4 regions of the Paenibacillus sp. FSL H8-0261 genome follow, and region 2 is predicted to be linked to each of the others. Evidence: riboswitches for the same ligand, from Rfam matches in the RefSeq annotation. Region 2 holds a riboswitch; each other region holds the start of a gene.

Region 1 (4,219 bases), 410 kb from region 2:
CCGGCCATTGTAGTACGTGTGTAGCCCAGGTCATAAGGGGCATGATGATTTGACGTCATCCCCACCTTCCTCCGGTTTGTCACCGGCAGTCACTCTAGAGTGCCCAGCCTTACCTGCTGGCAACTAAAGTTAAGGGTTGCGCTCGTTGCGGGACTTAACCCAACATCTCACGACACGAGCTGACGACAACCATGCACCACCTGTCTCCTCTGTCCCGAAGGCCGCCACTATCTCTAGTGGATTCAGAGGGATGTCAAGACCTGGTAAGGTTCTTCGCGTTGCTTCGAATTAAACCACATACTCCACTGCTTGTGCGGGTCCCCGTCAATTCCTTTGAGTTTCAGTCTTGCGACCGTACTCCCCAGGCGGAGTGCTTACTGTGTTAACTTCGGCACCAAGGGTATCGAAACCCCTAACACCTAGCACTCATCGTTTACGGCGTGGACTACCAGGGTATCTAATCCTGTTTGCTCCCCACGCTTTCGCGCCTCAGCGTCAGTTACAGCCCAGAAAGTCGCCTTCGCCACTGGTGTTCCTCCACATATCTACGCATTTCACCGCTACACGTGGAATTCCACTTTCCTCTTCTGTACTCAAGTCACCCAGTTTCCAGTGCGACCTCAGGTTGAGCCCAAGGTTTAAACACCAGACTTAAATGACCGCCTGCGCGCGCTTTACGCCCAATAATTCCGGACAACGCTTGCCCCCTACGTATTACCGCGGCTGCTGGCACGTAGTTAGCCGGGGCTTTCTTCTCAGGTACCGTCACTCCGATAGCAGTTACTCTACCGGACGTTCTTCCCTGGCAACAGAGCTTTACGATCCGAAAACCTTCATCACTCACGCGGCGTTGCTCCGTCAGACTTTCGTCCATTGCGGAAGATTCCCTACTGCTGCCTCCCGTAGGAGTCTGGGCCGTGTCTCAGTCCCAGTGTGGCCGTTCACCCTCTCAGGTCGGCTACGCATCGTCGCCTTGGTGGGCCGTTACCCCACCAACTAGCTAATGCGCCGCAGGCCCATCCCTCAGTGACAGATTGCTCCGTCTTTCATTCTTCCTTCAGGAGAAAAAAGAAATTATCCGGTATTAGCTACCGTTTCCGGTAGTTATCCCAGTCTAAGGGGCAGGTTGCCTACGTGTTACTCACCCGTCCGCCGCTAAGTTACTTTGAAAGCAAGCTTTCAAAGTAACTCCGCTCGACTTGCATGTATTAGGCACGCCGCCAGCGTTCGTCCTGAGCCAGGATCAAACTCTCCAATTAGTATTGAAAAGAGCGATATGCTCATTTTGAAACATCTGACGAGAAAATTAATTCTCTAATTTTGGATTTCACTTTCGTGATTTCCTACTCACTCGTTGTTCAGTTTTCAAAGATCAAGTTCTCGTTGGCGCCGTTTAATGTCTCAGCAGCAACTCTTATAATATATCATGTTGTTCTCAGTAATGCAAGCTTTATTTTTCGAAAGCCGTTTATATAACTCTCTCAAACATTGCCTGTACGCTGTCTAACAACGCTTAACTATAATAACCTATCTATTCATAGAAAAGCAACCCCTAATAGAAAAATAAACAACTAGCTTAATAATTAAGCTGGTTGTTTATTTAATAGAGTTATGAATTTATCGATGCAAATTAATAGTATTTTGCTGCAGTATACTTACTTGAAGCCTTAATAAAATCCGTATTCTTCTTACTCTTCGCTGACGATGCATCTACCGTTGTATCAATAGTAACCCATTTCCCATCCATCAACACTTCATTCCATGCATGGTATTGCGTAACGTAGCTAGTATTCCCCATCACCAATTTAGCAGGCACATCTACACTACGCAGCATTGCGGCAAAAAGAGAAGCATAGTCATAGCAGATTCCTTTTTTAGTATTCAAAGTGTTGTTAATGTTCGGAATGTAATCTGTTGTTACGTTATTAGCAAGAGAATAATCGTATTGTACATTAGCAACTACATAGTTATAGATTGCCTTAACTTTCTCTTCATCTGTAGTTTTGCCTTTTATAAGCTCTTTTGCCTTAAGGATCGCTTTATCAGAAGAACTCCATTTCACATTCTGTACGGAGCCCAAATATACGGAATTCGAGTCACTCATGGTTACGTCTACTACTTCGGAATATAACGCTTTGTATTTATTGCCGGTTGTGTTCTCAAGAACAGAAACCTTATAAGTACCATTACCTTGTTGTAAAGGGAAGTCCTCAGCTTGTCCAGAAGCATATAAGTTATATGTATAGCTGCTGTTGTCTTTAGTGATCATGAGTTTGATTCTTTTATCTTTCGGAATATCATAGTTAATTCCAATAACACCTTGAGCCACTTTCGATGTAATCAACCAGCTTGCATCTACACTTGCGGCTTGAGCTGTGCTTACCGGAACCGCAGTAATCAGTACGAACAGCGCCACCATCATAAAATAAACCTTTTTCACGGATAAAACCCCTTTCGGTAGCTGGCTGCCATCCTTTCGGGAAGGCCCTTTAGCTTTGCGTCCCTACCTTTCGATAGGTTTGCCGTTATCGTATAAGCTCTATCTGTTCTAATTTCACTAGACAAATTAACAGAATCAGTCCAAGTAGAAATATGAATCTAAGATTCTTATATATTTTATAAAAACAAAAAAAGCCTCTTCATTCGGTAACTGGCTGCCATCCTTACGGGAAGGCCCTTTAGCTTTGCGTCCCTACCTTTCGATAGGTTTGCCGTTTATCGTGTTTAGCTTTTATAGTCTTATACTACCATATTTATCCTCGTAAACAAGAACAAAATTGCTAGATTTACTATTATTTTATAGTTATTTCTCTGTATTTGAATTCTCTTGTTATTTCTCGTCAACGATTAGGAAAGCTTGGCATGAACAATCAAACGATGTGTAGGATCTACTAGTGGGTCACACGTAATTAGAGTAAGAATTTTATCTTTGTTATTCCCGTCTAGAACAGACACATCACTAGGAAGTACAACAGAAATATCATAAACCTCGTAATTATAAGTCTGATCGCTAGTCTTTACCGTAATCGTATCCCCAATCACAACCTCATTCAGCCTGTTAAACAATCTGCCCGTAGTTCTAGCTCTATGTGCAGCTATTGCGGCGTTCCCTATTTCTCCTATTGGAGTTGTTTCTTTCATATGGGCCGCGGCATGCTTCATATTCGCTTTAGTAGCCCCTTCTAATACAGGCAGCTTCAGATCGATCTTATCGATCTCAATTAATGCGATAACTTTGCCACCCACTTCAATTTCTGGTTCCGGCTTTTCTGTTTCTTGCGGCTGTGCTTGTGCATCTAGAGCTGATTCCTCCGCTAGTAGCTGAGTGACCTCGGCATATCTGCTCTTCAGATCAGGTGGTGGAGTACTTTCACTGGTGCTCAGTTCAGCCGATTCTAATAGCTTATCCTGCTGCCAGTCGTTATACCATTCGTTAGCTTTTGGATAGAGCATGATAAGGATCCCCGCCAGTATGAGCACATACGAGAATTTACGCATGATTTTCACCTCCGTAGATTGTTCTACTGAACTTTAGAATACCCATTTACGACTTCCGAAGAAGTTAATGATCACCGTCACAAACGTTACTAATACCTTAGAGATCAACACTTGAATGCCTAGTTTGTCAGTCAACAGATGCATTAGCAACAGCGATATTCCGAGTACCACCAGATTCAGTACGATAAACTTCAGCAACTGCGTCTTATCAAAACCCTCTTTATTGCCACGATCACGATCCTTGAAGGTTACTTTTTTATTCAAAATAAAGCTGTTCGCTGTCCCTGCACTATAAGAAATCACCTGTGCCAACGCATATACCATCCCAAGTGAGTTCAGTAATGTGAAGATTACGAAATCAATGAGGGTGTTTACCAGACCTACAGCATTAAATTTGAGAAACTGTATGAAAGCAGTCCGAAAGTTCTTATCTGACATCTTTGTAATCCTTCCGGCGATCCACTTCTTCTTCGTTACGATATCCTATAGTCTCACTGACAATATACAACGGTCTATCCTTAGACTCGTCATAAATCCGTCCAATATACTCACCGATTACACCTAGCAGCATCAGAACGATACCGTTAAAGAGCAAATTGACCCCTACAATGGAAGCCCAACCTGGAACCGTCCATGAGGTGAAAAAGATTCTTTGAAACAATACGAAGAATAAATAGAGAAAGCTGGAGAAGGAAAGAAAGAATCCGACATACGTAGCAAT
Region 2 (4,219 bases):
ATTGCCTGTTGACCCTTATGTAGAAGCATCCTTTTTCGATACCATAGCTATGCTTGAGGGGACCATGCTGGAAAGTGGAGCAAATCTGGCACTAATGGGTGTTGTTCCTGAACATGCCTCAGAGAAATACGGATATATTATTCCTACCACAGAAGAGGCGGGGGGGAATGGTTTTATGAAGGTGAGTCACTTTCAAGAGAAACCAGACCGCATACAAGCAGAACAGCTCATCGAGCAAAATGCATTGTGGAATTGCGGAGTGTTTGCCTTCCGCTTAGGGTACTTGTTAGATATTTTGCAGCGTAAAGGGTTGCCTTTAGGATATGAAGAATTGCAGAAGCAGTATAAGCTATTGTCTTCCATCAGCTTTGATTATGAAGTGGTGGAGAAAGAAGAACATATTGTGGTGCAGCCGTATGATGGATTCTGGAAGGACCTTGGAACGTGGAATACGCTGACAGAGGAAATGAGCAGCAAGCATGTAGGAAAAGGTTTTGTAACGGCGGATTCTGAGGGGACTTGCTTGATTAATGAGCTGGATATTCCGATTACGGTAATTGGTGCGAAGGATCTGATCATTGCGGCTAGCCCGGATGGGATTCTAGTTACCCATAAAGCTGAGAGCCCACGGATTAAAGAAGTGCTGAAGACCTTTGAACAAAGACCGATGTACGAGGAACGCCGCTGGGGCCATTACAAAGTTATTGATTATGTGAAATATGATGAAGGCAATGAAGTGCTGACCAAACGGATTTTTATATCCGAGGGGAATAATATCAGCTATCAATTACATCGCAAGCGTAGTGAAATTTGGACAATCGTCAGCGGCGAAGCAAGTATTGTGCTGAATGAGAAAAAACATAATGTGAAGGCTGGGGACGTGGTACGTATACCGGAAGGAACGAAGCACGCGATCCTTGCTTTGACGGATGTCGAGTTTATAGAGGTACAGACGGGTTCTGAATTAGTAGAAGAAGATAACATTCGTATTACTTTAGACTGGAATGATATAGAACTACAACAATTCATTTCATAGGTCTAACCTATCTATTTAACCAATCCAAAATTTCTTGAAACAGGTAAATTGACTCAATTATCAAAAAAAGTCATAAAAACACTAAATATATCATTAATTGTCGTCGATACTTACGGTAAGAGAGATTATTTCTCTTAAATTGAAAAGGCAAACCTATCGAAAGGTAGGGACGCAAAGCTATAGGGCCTTCGAAAGAGTGGCAGCCTGGCTACCGAAAGGGAGATTATTTTGAAAGCTTACCGTACGTATCGATTATTTGGCGCATTTCTGTCACTCGTCTTGTTTCTGACTGCACTTCCGCTTACTGTTGGAATTTCGCCGTCTGTTGTCATAGCTGCTTCAAATTCTGGAACGCCAGTTACCCCAGGAGCCTCACCTGAAGCCGTAAAGCTGCTTAACTATTTTTACTCGATCTCAGGAAAAGGTATTATTGCTGGTCAACATGACTATTTAGAAAGTCCAGATGAAATTAACAATATGCTGAAGGGAACCAGCGGACAATATGCCGCTCTTCACGGTTATGAACTGGGCGCGATCAGCGGTCAGTCAGAAGGAACGATGGCCTGGCAGCGTCAAAATGTGGTGAACAGCGCCATCAACTGGAATAAAGCGGGCGGGATCGTAGCTATGACTTTTCATGCTAACCTGCCGGGCACCTCTTATGACTGGGATAATGTGAAAAAATCACTTAGTCAGAATGAGTTCGATAGTTACGTTACACCGGGTACCAAGCAATATAACAATCTGATCGCTGAACTTGATAAGGTGGCAGTCTCTTTAAAAAGCTTGCGCGATGCCAATGTTCCGGTGCTTTGGAGACCCTATCATGAAATGAACGGGAACTGGTTCTGGTGGGGGAAGAAAAATAACTTTTCTAAACTTTGGAATATTATGTATGACCGTTTTGTTAACGTTCATAAATTAAATAACTTGTTATGGGTATGGAGTCCGAATGCTCCCAATGTTTGGTCAGATCCTTATGCGCTAACTTATCCAGGTGCTGATAAAGTAGATATTCTGGCAGCAGATATATACGAAAATGATTTCCAGCAAAAATACTATGACAGCTTGTTGAGTCTAGCCGCAGGCAAACCGATTGCGATCGGGGAGAATGGTGAAATGCCTAATCTGGAGAAGCTTCAGCAATCACAAAGTAAATGGACGTATATGATGAGCTGGGGAAAAATGCTTTACGAGAATAACAGTGCAGATACAATCAAAACATTTATGAATAGCAACTATACCCTAACTAGAGATAAATTAAATACTAGTGTGGTACCGACACCTAGCGCCGCACCAGCGCCGGCACCTTCCGAAGAAGAGGGGGAGGCAGCAATTCCTCTCGCGAAGGGGCTTGCAGGAGAGTATTACAACAACATGCAGCTATCGGGAACAGCAGCTCTTACTAGAACTGATGCAATTATCGATTTCAATTGGCGGCAAGGATCGCCGGATGCCGCCCTCGGTATTGATCGTTTCTCCATACGTTGGAGCGGTAAAATTAAGCCATTATATGATGAGCAATATACATTTTACACTACCTCAGATGATGGCATCCGTGTGTGGGTGAATGGGCAATCCGTGATTGATAGTTGGACTAAGCAAAGTGGTACTGAGCGTAAGGGTAATATAACGCTGAAGGCTGGCCAGCTATACGATATCAAGGTGGAGTATTACGAAAATGAAGGCGATGCGAGAGTCCGCTTGATGTGGGAAAGTGCTAGTCAAGCTAAAGAGACAGTTCCAGCAAGTGCACTTTATCTTCCGGATGTCTCCTGATTGATGAAAATTAAAGGTCGATCCTTAGTAGCTCTGCGTTATAGCAGAGCTACTAAGCTATAGTCCTCATTAGGTCAGAAGACGATTGTCCGATAACAGGTATGTTTATTTAGCACCTGTGGAGGCAGTACAGCTACCGAAAGGAGGATTTATTTGCGTAAATATTATAAGCAAAACAGATTGTTGTTTACTATATTACCGGTGTTTATTATTTTTTCCTTGCTGCCTTGGGGAGAGGTTAAGGGTCTTCCGAAGGCTATGAGTGTTTCTTCCTCTCTTCCTCCGGCTATACCAAGCAATCCATCAGCTTCTGAAGAAGCCAAGCAACTGCTGAGTAATTTGGTGAATCTACGTGGCAAAGGAATCCTGTCTGGCCAGCATGATTATCTAGAAAGTCCAGATGAACTGGTTCATAAGCTGAAGAATACATCGGGACAAAATGCCGTTCTACATGGTTATGAATTGGGGGCAATTAATAATCAACCCGAAGGGACGATCGCAGAACAGCGACAAGCTGTTATAGACAGTGCAATGGAGTGGCATCAAGAGGGTGGCATTGTAGCCATGACATTCCATCAGAGTTTGCCGGGGACTTCTCCGGAATGGTCCAATGTAAACAGAAGTCTCAGTCAAGAGAAGTTTAATGCTTATGTTACGCCTGGGACGGCTCAGTATAAGAGTCTAATCTCTGATCTAGACGAGATCGCTGGCTATTTGGGACAGCTGCGTGATGCCGGAGTTCCAGTCTTATGGCGACCTTACCATGAAATGAACGGCGGTTGGTTTTGGTGGGGGAAAAAGGACAATTTTTCAGCGCTTTGGAATATTGTCTATGATCGTTTTGTAAACACACATCAACTGAATAATCTACTGTGGGTGTGGAATCCAAATGCGCCGAATGAATGGGCAGATCCTTATGCTGCATATTATCCGGGTGCGGATAAACTCGATGTTCTGGCTGCGGATATCTACAATAACGATTATAAGCAGTCCTACTATGAGGATCTGCTCGCACTTGCTGAAGGTAAACCTATCGGAATCGGGGAGAGTGGACAGCTGCCGAACCCGGAAGTATTAACCGAGAAACAAAATAAATGGGTCTATATGATGACCTGGGGAAAATTACTGACAGAAAATAATACGCTACAGTCAATTAAAAGCTTTATGAATGACTCGTTTATAGTATCGAGAGAGGATTACGTTCTCACAACAGGAGGCCCTTCGATAGCACCGGTAATCCCGGTAACCCTAGCGGGTTTAACTGGAGAATACTATAACAATACTGATTTAGAGGGAGAAGCGGTACTTATCCGCGATGATCGTAAGATTGATTTTAATTGGCATGGCGGGTCACCTGCACAGGAGATAGATGAAGATCATTTTTCTGTTCGCTGGAAAGGGAAG
Region 3 (4,219 bases), 1.3 Mb from region 2:
GAGGAGCAAGGCAAACAGAGGATTGATCTTCGATTGACCCATCAGCAGTTCGCGGATATGATCGGAACGTTAAGGGAGACGGCTACCCTTGTGCTTAAAGATCTGCAAGAGCAAAAGATTATTGATATTCAACATCAGCAGATCACCGTGTTAGACCCGACGTATTTACTAGAGTATACGGATTTCGATTGAGAAGAGCAGTTCCGGGATCTTTTTCAGAGAATTGATTATTAAAGGGGTTATGAATGTGGCATGTAATCATTGTGTAGTAAGAGAGTTGAATTTTGAAATCAAGGCTCATGGTGAGCTTAATCTAAGGATTTTACCTGAGGTTATTCATCACTTGAGTAGAAGTAATACGATACATAAGGTAGAAGAAAATGTGATTACGATCAAGGAGGCTGGGGTGCGGGATTTTCTAGATTTCTGTAATGACCATATGGAGTCGGAGCAGTTTGAATTCCGTATAGATGACCAAACATGGAGACCTCTATCCGAATTACCCACTGTACTTGATATGGAGTGGATTGATGAGGTTATAACTAAGGGCTTAGTTACTTGTCACTTCCAACCGATTGTGAACGTACGGGAAGAGATTTTTGCATACGAGCTCCTATCCAGATTTAAAAAAGAAGATGGGTCCCTTATCTATCCTAATGAGATTTTTGCGGCGGCACGGAATCGTGGGCGTTTATATGCTTTAGACCGGTTATGTAGAATGACTGCTGTAAAATATGCTGCACCCTTAAATAAAAAAACGTTTATTAATTTTATCCCAACGTCGATCTACGCGCCAGAGTTCTGCTTAAGATCAACCGTTGAACTGGCCAATCAATTAGGCGTCGATCCCTCTCTTTTTGTCTTTGAAGTTGTTGAGACGGAGAAAGTGGATGATCTCGCTCATTTGAAAGCTATTTTGACATATTACAAGGATCGGGGATTTGAATACGCTTTAGATGATGTTGGCGAGGGCTTCAGCACGATCGAGATGTTGTTGGAGCTTAAACCCCATTACATGAAGCTGGATATGAAATATGTTCAGGGTGTGTCCAGCGATCTGAACAAACAGAAAATAGCTAAACAATTTTTAGAAAAAGCTTTAGAAATCCAATCCATTCCTTTAGCAGAAGGTGTGGAGTTTAGAGAGGACTTTGAATGGCTTAAGCAGAGTGGCTATCAGTTGTTTCAGGGATATTTATTTGGAAAGCCTGATCCTATTCCCAAACAGTGATCCTAATGAGTATAACTCCGTCTAGAGGATGAGATGAATTTCAGGTCAGAGTCTGAGTACAGCCAACCCCCGGGGTTGTATAATTAAGGTAATTGAGAAGGGGGACGGGATGGATATGAAATGGCATAAGTACATCACACACTGGGCGGATTCTAGAGGGTTAGGTGGACGAGAAATTGATTATCAATGGCCGTCTCCATCATTTCCGGTGGTAAGTATTCGCAGCAATTTGGGTCGATACTCAGGTCAGGGGTATGGTCACGGAAGCAAGCCACAAGTGAAGACAGCTGTTGGATTAATTGCTATTGGAGATGTAGCTGTAGGCTTGATTTCCATAGGTGCGATAAGCGTAGGGGTTCTATCCGTGGGTGCAATATCACTAGGAATGTGGTTAGCCCTTGGAGCGATAGCAATTAGCTGGCTTGGCTTCGCAGCTGGGGCGATTGCCATTGCAGGAGTGGCTGTAGGAGCGATCGCGATAGCCGAAAAAGCGTTGGGAGCTGTCGCCATAGGTGATACGGCATTTGGGGCGGTAGCCATAGGACGGATTGCTGGGGGAGCAGTAGCTATTGGCCAATGGGCATATGGTCTAATCGCAGTTGGCGAGCATGGCTTCGGGTTAATTCCCATCACGGGCGATGTGTGGAATTGGTTCCGGCGTTTGTTTGGTGCGGGGAGTTAAGTAGACCTCCAGTCCTAAAGTTTCCTCTCTCTTTCGGGATACTCGATAAAGAATATCTATCACGATATAAAAAGTAATTGCAATTACCTATTCGGATTTCATACCAATTAATCATGCGATCAGATGTAGCGTTATGTTACTCTTTGTAATGTATTCGAAACTTCATAGGCAAACCTATGGAAATGTAGGGACGCAAAGCTATAGGGACTAAGGTTATCATAACTATTGTCAGCCAGCTGCCAAAGAGTGTATTACGCTTTTTGTTAAAGTTTAATAAAAATTAAGTCTTAGTTTTTATGCGACTTTATACGCAATCAAGCTACTCTTTTGGGGTAGTTTTTTTTGTGCCTATTTTTAGGCACGGAAGAGATTCATATTACATCTGGGGGGTAGAAAAGATGAAAAAAATGATTGCGATCGCTACATCAGCAGCCATGTTAGCTAGTTTTTCGAGTGAGGCAGGTTATGCTTTAGCAAGTGATGTAAGCAAGGTAAGTGTAGTAAACACTGTAGTACAAAGCAAGGCTGACCTATTAAGCAATGCGTCAGTTATTCCGTTTGATCTGTACGGCAAGGCTATCCTAGGCGCTTATAATGATGTTTTTAGAATGAATCCTGCGAATATTAAATCCATTACCAATAACGGTGGTAACTACTCAGGTTCACCTATAGCTAAGGCTATGGATGGCGATATGAGTACGCATTGGGAAACGGGTAAACCGAATAGTTCAACGTTTACGAATGAGGTTGTCTTTGTTTTCAATGAGTCCACTGAATTAAATAGAATCGTATATGCTGCAAGACAATCCAGTGCAAAGGGGAAGGGGTTTGCTCAGGAATTTGATATTTATGGTTCAACTACGGATGCAGGCGATTATACGCTAGTATCCTCTGGAGAATATAAAGGCGGAGCAGGTGACGTAGTAGAGATTGAGTTTGCACCCACAGCCTTCAAGAGACTTAAATTTGTCTTCAAAAAAGCTAACCAAGATTGGGCGAGTGCAGCTGAGTTTTCTTTTTACAAAGAAGATACCGTATCCGCTAAAATGAAAAATTTATTTACAGATGATACCTTGAGTCAAGTTAGCGCAGCATTTAATACGGTGGAGAAATTAACGACTTTAGAACAAGAAGTGCAGACACATCCACTGTACGCGCAGTTTCAAGCAGATATAGAGAATGCAAAAGTACTTCTGGAGAATCATCAAATAGAGGCAACAGCGGCTAAGGTTTCGAAGCTAAAAGGCTATGGTACAGCATATGAAAATGCCTATAGCGAAGCTTATAGAATGCCTAACTCTAATGTATCAAAAGTAACGGTGAACGGTGGGAGCTATCCAGGTACGAAACCGGAATACATGCTCGATGACCAGCCGAATACACACTGGGAAACGAACAAAAACAATGATGACAGCTTCACGAATGAAGTTGTGTTTGAGTTAGCGCAAGCGAAAATACTAGATAGAGTGGCTTTCCTGGCTAGAGATAACCGCAAAGGCTTCCCAGAGGCTTTTGAAATTTATGCATCAGAAACAAGTAAGGGAGAAACCTTCCAGCTCGTATCTAGCGGAACCGCGACTAGTACGAATGATTTTCTGGAGTTTAAATTCGAACCTACGAAGTTTAAAAGATTGAAATTCAAGTTCACAAAAGCCAATATCAACAGACCTTTTGCGGCTGAATTTAGATTTTATACAGAGGATAAAGTAAGCGAAGCTGTAAATGGTATTTTCACAGATGGCACGATGAGTGCGGTTGTTCCTGCTTATAATAGCGTCGAAGCAATCAATGAATTAGAAGAAGCGGCAAAAGTACATCCGCTCTATCCAATCCTGAAAGATTCTTTGGATTTAGCTAAGAAGCTAGTGAATGGTGAAGTTCAAACTGAAGGCACCATCATTGAGGCGGAACAACGTGGAGATATGAAAAAGCATGCGCAGGAAAACCTGAGAATTGGTTTCGGTACGAACAACCAGCCTACAGGTCTCGTTGCAATGCCTGGAGATACGATCAACGTTTATGTGGACGCAGCTTCGAGCGATAAACTACCTTTTTTAGTCTTTTCTCAACAAGAGGCCGCTTGGAATGTTTGGGCTAGAGGTGTGCAATTGCGTCCAGGTAAGAATATTATAACCGTTCCTGAATTTGCTACGAATAGTTATTATGCACATGAAGTGACTAAAGGCGGTACAGTGTATATCGTCAATCCATATACAGCAGAGGAACAAGGTAAAGCACCTATGATCCGGTTCGAGGGGCTTACCAAGATCCCTATGATGACCAGGACTACAGATCCTGAACAATTT
Region 4 (4,219 bases), 110 kb from region 2:
ACGGTTGCGACGCTCGGGGTGATAGAAATCTTAAATGGAGCCATGAACGTGGTTCCGGGAGAGGTTGAAATTAAAATTGATATCAGATCTACTTCCGTGGCATCCAGGCAACGTGTGTTAGACCATTTGTATCAGACGATAGCCTCAGTACAAGAGAGCAGACAACTTGAAATTGCGAGTACGGAAATCATCTCCGAGGAACCTGTCCTATTATCGGATGAGATCACTCATGTTCTAGAATCCATTTGTGAAGAGAAGGGGATATCGAGTCAACGGATGATCAGTGGTGCAGGGCATGATGCCATGAACATGAACAAACTCTGTCCAGTAGGGCTTATCTTTGTTCCTTCTGTAGATGGACTTAGTCATCATCCTAATGAATATACAGACTTGGATGATATCATTATGGGGATTGATATTTTAGAAGAAGCTGTTCTTCGTTATGCGTTTGTAAGACAAACATAATTCGTGTTGAGAAGTAAGTCCCAATGTGACATATATAAATGTTACATTGGGCTTTTGTATCTAATTTTATAATTGTTCGCAGAATTGTTGCTTTACATTAATAAATATTATATTAAAGTTAACAATGATATTTGTGAAAATTTTCCCATGGAAAAATTAAAATTCACTATGGAAATAGGTCTTTTGGAAGCAACCTATTATTAATAGAGTATTTATGACTAATAATAGTGAAAACAGAATATTGGTAAACCTATTGAAAAGTAGGGACACAAAGCCATAGGGTCTAAATCTACATATAGATATGACAGCCGGTTGCATGCAGTTGGAGTTTCTTGATCTTATTTTTTGATGCATATGCAGCCGTTATCATTCTGATAGCGGCTTTTTTTAATTCGTTTTCTAATAAAAACGTAATAAATCGGAAAAAGGATGATAGTACATGGATCAAACACAACCACTGAGAGTATGGAGAATGATAGGCCTCGTCATAATGGCAACGTTGATATTTTGGGGGTGCTCTTACTATTTCATAAAATGGACTGCTAACTCTTATGAGCAAGAAGCGGTTGCTGCTACATCAGAAGCTACGATACATGCGAGTAGATCGATTGGAAATATGATACAGGGTGGATTAGATTCATTAGATGGAATTGCTGATTCTATTTCGGAAATAAATTATATGGATTGGGATAAGACCAAAAAATATCTGCATCACTTTGATAAAAAATATAATTTTATTCGAATTAGCATCAACAGCCCAGATGGTAAAGCTTACGCATCAGATGGGACAATGTTTGATGTATCAGATGAAGTAGGGTTCCAAAAGGCTCTGCAGGGTATTAGCAGTATTTCTGATCCATTCTTAGATAAGATCTCCAATAAAGAAATTATCACGATCAATAGTCCACTTAAGTTTAAAGGTGAAGTGAAGGGTGCTTTATCTGCCAGCAAATATACACAGGATCTTTATGATGCTCTTGCAGTTTCCTTCTTTAAAGGTCATGGTTATTCTCAAATCATTGATCAAAAGGGACAAGTCATTATCAAATCGAAGAATCTCGAAGAGGATAAGTCCATTGATAACATATTCGAAAGTATAAGTATTGATTCTAGAAATAAGAAACAACTGCAAAACTTTAAAGAGAACATAACCGCGAAAAAATCTGGAGTAGGAATATTTTGGATTAACGGAGATAGCAAAATGGTTGGTTATTCTGGCATCCAGGGGGTTGAGGACTGGTATATTCTCTCCGTGATACCGAAAGATGTGATCATGGCCAAAGCGTCTCAAATGAGTCAGGCGACTTTTCTATTATGTGTAATCATGTTTGTCTTATTATTGATCATATTTGTTAACATTCTATTAAATAAGAGCAAAATTAGGAAACAGATGGAGAGAATTGCCTTTGAGGATGAGTTAACACATCTTTCTAGAACGAATAAATTTGTTATAGATGCTCAGTATTTACTTAAAGAGAAACCGAATACAAAGTTTGCTGTGTTGCAATTTGATATTGAACAATTTAAATACATAAATGAAATTGTCGGTTTTCATGAAGGAAATAGCATTTTGATTCAAGTGGCTAATAGCTTAACAGCAAACACATTAGACGAGGATGTCATTGGACGCTTAGGGGGTGATCGTTTTATTCTTTTCACTTCGTATGACAATAAGGCGGAATTATTCATCCGTATACAAGTACTTACTGAACAAATGAGCGACTATACGTTTGGAAATGAAGAAGGTTTTAGGCTAGTGATTAATTGTGGAATTTACTGTATAGATGATCGTCAGAGCGATATCCTCACATGTATTGACCGAGCAGGAATCGCTTGTAAGTCCATTAAAGGTGGATACAAGAGCTCATGCACTTTCTTTGACGAACAATTGCTATTGCAGATACACGAAGAGCAAGACATCGTAAGAAAGATGGATGCTGCCATGACAAATGGTGAATTTAAAGTATATTTACAACCGAAAATGGATCTGCGAGTGAACAGTTTTCATGGCGCTGAGGCATTGATTCGATGGAATGATCCTCAGAAGGGACTTATATCTCCTGCAGTATTTATCCCTATATTTGAGAGGAATCGCTTTATCGTGAAATTAGATTTAATGGTGTTTAAATCAGTATGTATCATGTTGAGTAAATGGATCCAGGAAGGAATCCAGCCACTTCCGATTTCAGTGAATATATCGCTTATAACCCTATACCATAATGATTTCCTGCTCCATTTGACGAATATTATTAACAGATACCAGGTACCTGCTAGATTGATAGAGTTAGAGCTAACCGAGTCTATTGTATTCCAAAATTTAGAGTTTGTTAGAGATATTTTGTTGGAGTTGAAACGTAAAGGATTTTCCATAGCTATCGATGATTTTGGGACAGGTTATAGTTCCTTAAATGTATTGCAATATTTCCCTGCTGATGTCATTAAGTTAGACAGGGCTTTTCTGATGAGTAAGTCAAATGATGAGACAGGGAAGATAGTAATTGCCAGTATGGTCAAGCTAGCTAGGGATTTAAATATGAAAGTTGTGGCAGAGGGAGTTGAGACAGAGGCGCAAATTGATTTTTTGAAACAAATAGATTGTGAAATCGCTCAAGGTTATTATTTCGCGAAACCAATGCCAGTAGCAGAATATGAAAGCTTAATTAAAAGTACATAGGGAGTGCAAAGCATGAGGAAAATGAGAAATTGGACTATCGTAGGCAAAATTACTGTTACAAATTCAATATTATTGTTGGGTGCTCTGATCATTGCGATCGTTGGTAGTGTGTATTTCAGCAATATGTATGCGAACTCTAGAAGTATGTATAAGAACGATCTTACGTCAGTTTATGCACTTGGGAAATTCGAATCTAATAATCATGAAATAGTAACCTTAACGAATAAGATGATCGCTAGTCATGATCCAAGCGAACTTCAAGAGAGTTATCAGAAAGTTGTTGAGCTTCAAGCTGAAAACAATGAAATCTTGAATAAGTATGAAGAAACACGTTCCCTCCCAAACGAAAAGGAGATTTATGCTGAAGTTTTATCATTAACGAAACAGTATAGGCAAATTCAGCTTCCAATGCTTGAACAGATGCTAAATACCCCTACATATGATCCTGCTGAAGATATCATCTCTGATCTTGAAGCGTTAAATATGAAACGAAATGAAGACCTTGGAAAATTAGTTGAAATGAACTTAGGAAGTGCCCAATATGCAGATGTTCAGAATAAGAAGCTATTTCAAAAAGGACTTACGGTCAATATCATTGTTGCTTTTCTCGTTATCCTGATTTCAATCGGTTCATATTTGTCCTTGAGAAGATATTTCTCACGAGCAGTAACCATTATCCTGAACTTTTCAGAGGCGTTTGGTCGAGGAGATCTGACTCAAAGAGCTAAGTTTGATGCTGAAGATGAATTTGGTCGAATCGTGAAGTCGCTTAATCATTCGGCAGAGCAAGTACAAACCATCGTAACTAGTGCTTCTTCTTCAGCACAAGAGTTAGGTGCACTTAGCGAAGAATTATCTGCAACAGTTGAGGAAGTAAATGCTACAATGGATCAAATTTATAATTCCTCGCAAGAGGTTGCTTCTGGAAGTGAATCTTTAAGTGCTACAACAGAAGAAGTAAATGCAACAGTACAAGAGATTATCTCCAATGCAGATCTGCTAAGTGATAAGGCGGGAGTCGCACTAAATACCTCCGAAGAAATTCTGGTACAGGCAGCTTCCGCGAAGGAAAAGGCTGTA

What was found. A riboswitch is a leader RNA that binds a small molecule or an ion and turns the genes downstream of it on or off. The one in region 2 is predicted to bind cyclic di-GMP.
Region 1: another riboswitch for cyclic di-GMP. It lies ahead of MHI27_RS03190 (transglutaminase family protein); the one in region 2 lies ahead of MHI27_RS04915 (glycosyl hydrolase).
Region 3: another riboswitch for cyclic di-GMP. It lies ahead of MHI27_RS29955 (NPCBM/NEW2 domain-containing protein); the one in region 2 lies ahead of MHI27_RS04915 (glycosyl hydrolase).
Region 4: another riboswitch for cyclic di-GMP. It lies ahead of MHI27_RS05350 (EAL domain-containing protein); the one in region 2 lies ahead of MHI27_RS04915 (glycosyl hydrolase).

What each region holds. Positions count from the first base shown of each region.
Region 1 covers NZ_CP150297.1:716,598-720,816, reverse strand. Annotated here, with positions in the region: rRNA gene MHI27_RS03195 (16S ribosomal RNA) at 1-1,259, opposite strand, end outside; gene MHI27_RS03190 (transglutaminase family protein) at 1,631-2,440, opposite strand; cyclic di-GMP riboswitch class I at 2,454-2,534, opposite strand; cyclic di-GMP riboswitch class I at 2,643-2,723, opposite strand; gene MHI27_RS03185 (class D sortase) at 2,848-3,498, opposite strand; gene MHI27_RS03180 (GtrA family protein) at 3,532-3,936, opposite strand; gene MHI27_RS03175 (glycosyltransferase family 2 protein) at 3,926-4,219, opposite strand, start outside.
Region 2 covers NZ_CP150297.1:1,130,908-1,135,126, forward strand. Annotated here, with positions in the region: gene MHI27_RS04910 (sugar phosphate nucleotidyltransferase) at 1-1,036, shown strand, start outside; cyclic di-GMP riboswitch class I at 1,173-1,252, shown strand; gene MHI27_RS04915 (glycosyl hydrolase) at 1,265-2,815, shown strand; gene MHI27_RS04920 (glycosyl hydrolase) at 2,969-4,219, shown strand, end outside.
Region 3 covers NZ_CP150297.1:6,727,152-6,731,370, reverse strand. Annotated here, with positions in the region: gene MHI27_RS29970 (Crp/Fnr family transcriptional regulator) at 1-192, shown strand, start outside; gene MHI27_RS29965 (EAL domain-containing protein) at 242-1,231, shown strand; gene MHI27_RS29960 (hypothetical protein) at 1,341-1,913, shown strand; cyclic di-GMP riboswitch class I at 2,071-2,157, shown strand; gene MHI27_RS29955 (NPCBM/NEW2 domain-containing protein) at 2,312-4,219, shown strand, end outside.
Region 4 covers NZ_CP150297.1:1,236,280-1,240,498, forward strand. Annotated here, with positions in the region: gene MHI27_RS05345 (Zn-dependent hydrolase) at 1-465, shown strand, start outside; cyclic di-GMP riboswitch class I at 699-785, shown strand; gene MHI27_RS05350 (EAL domain-containing protein) at 905-3,139, shown strand; gene MHI27_RS05355 (methyl-accepting chemotaxis protein) at 3,152-4,219, shown strand, end outside.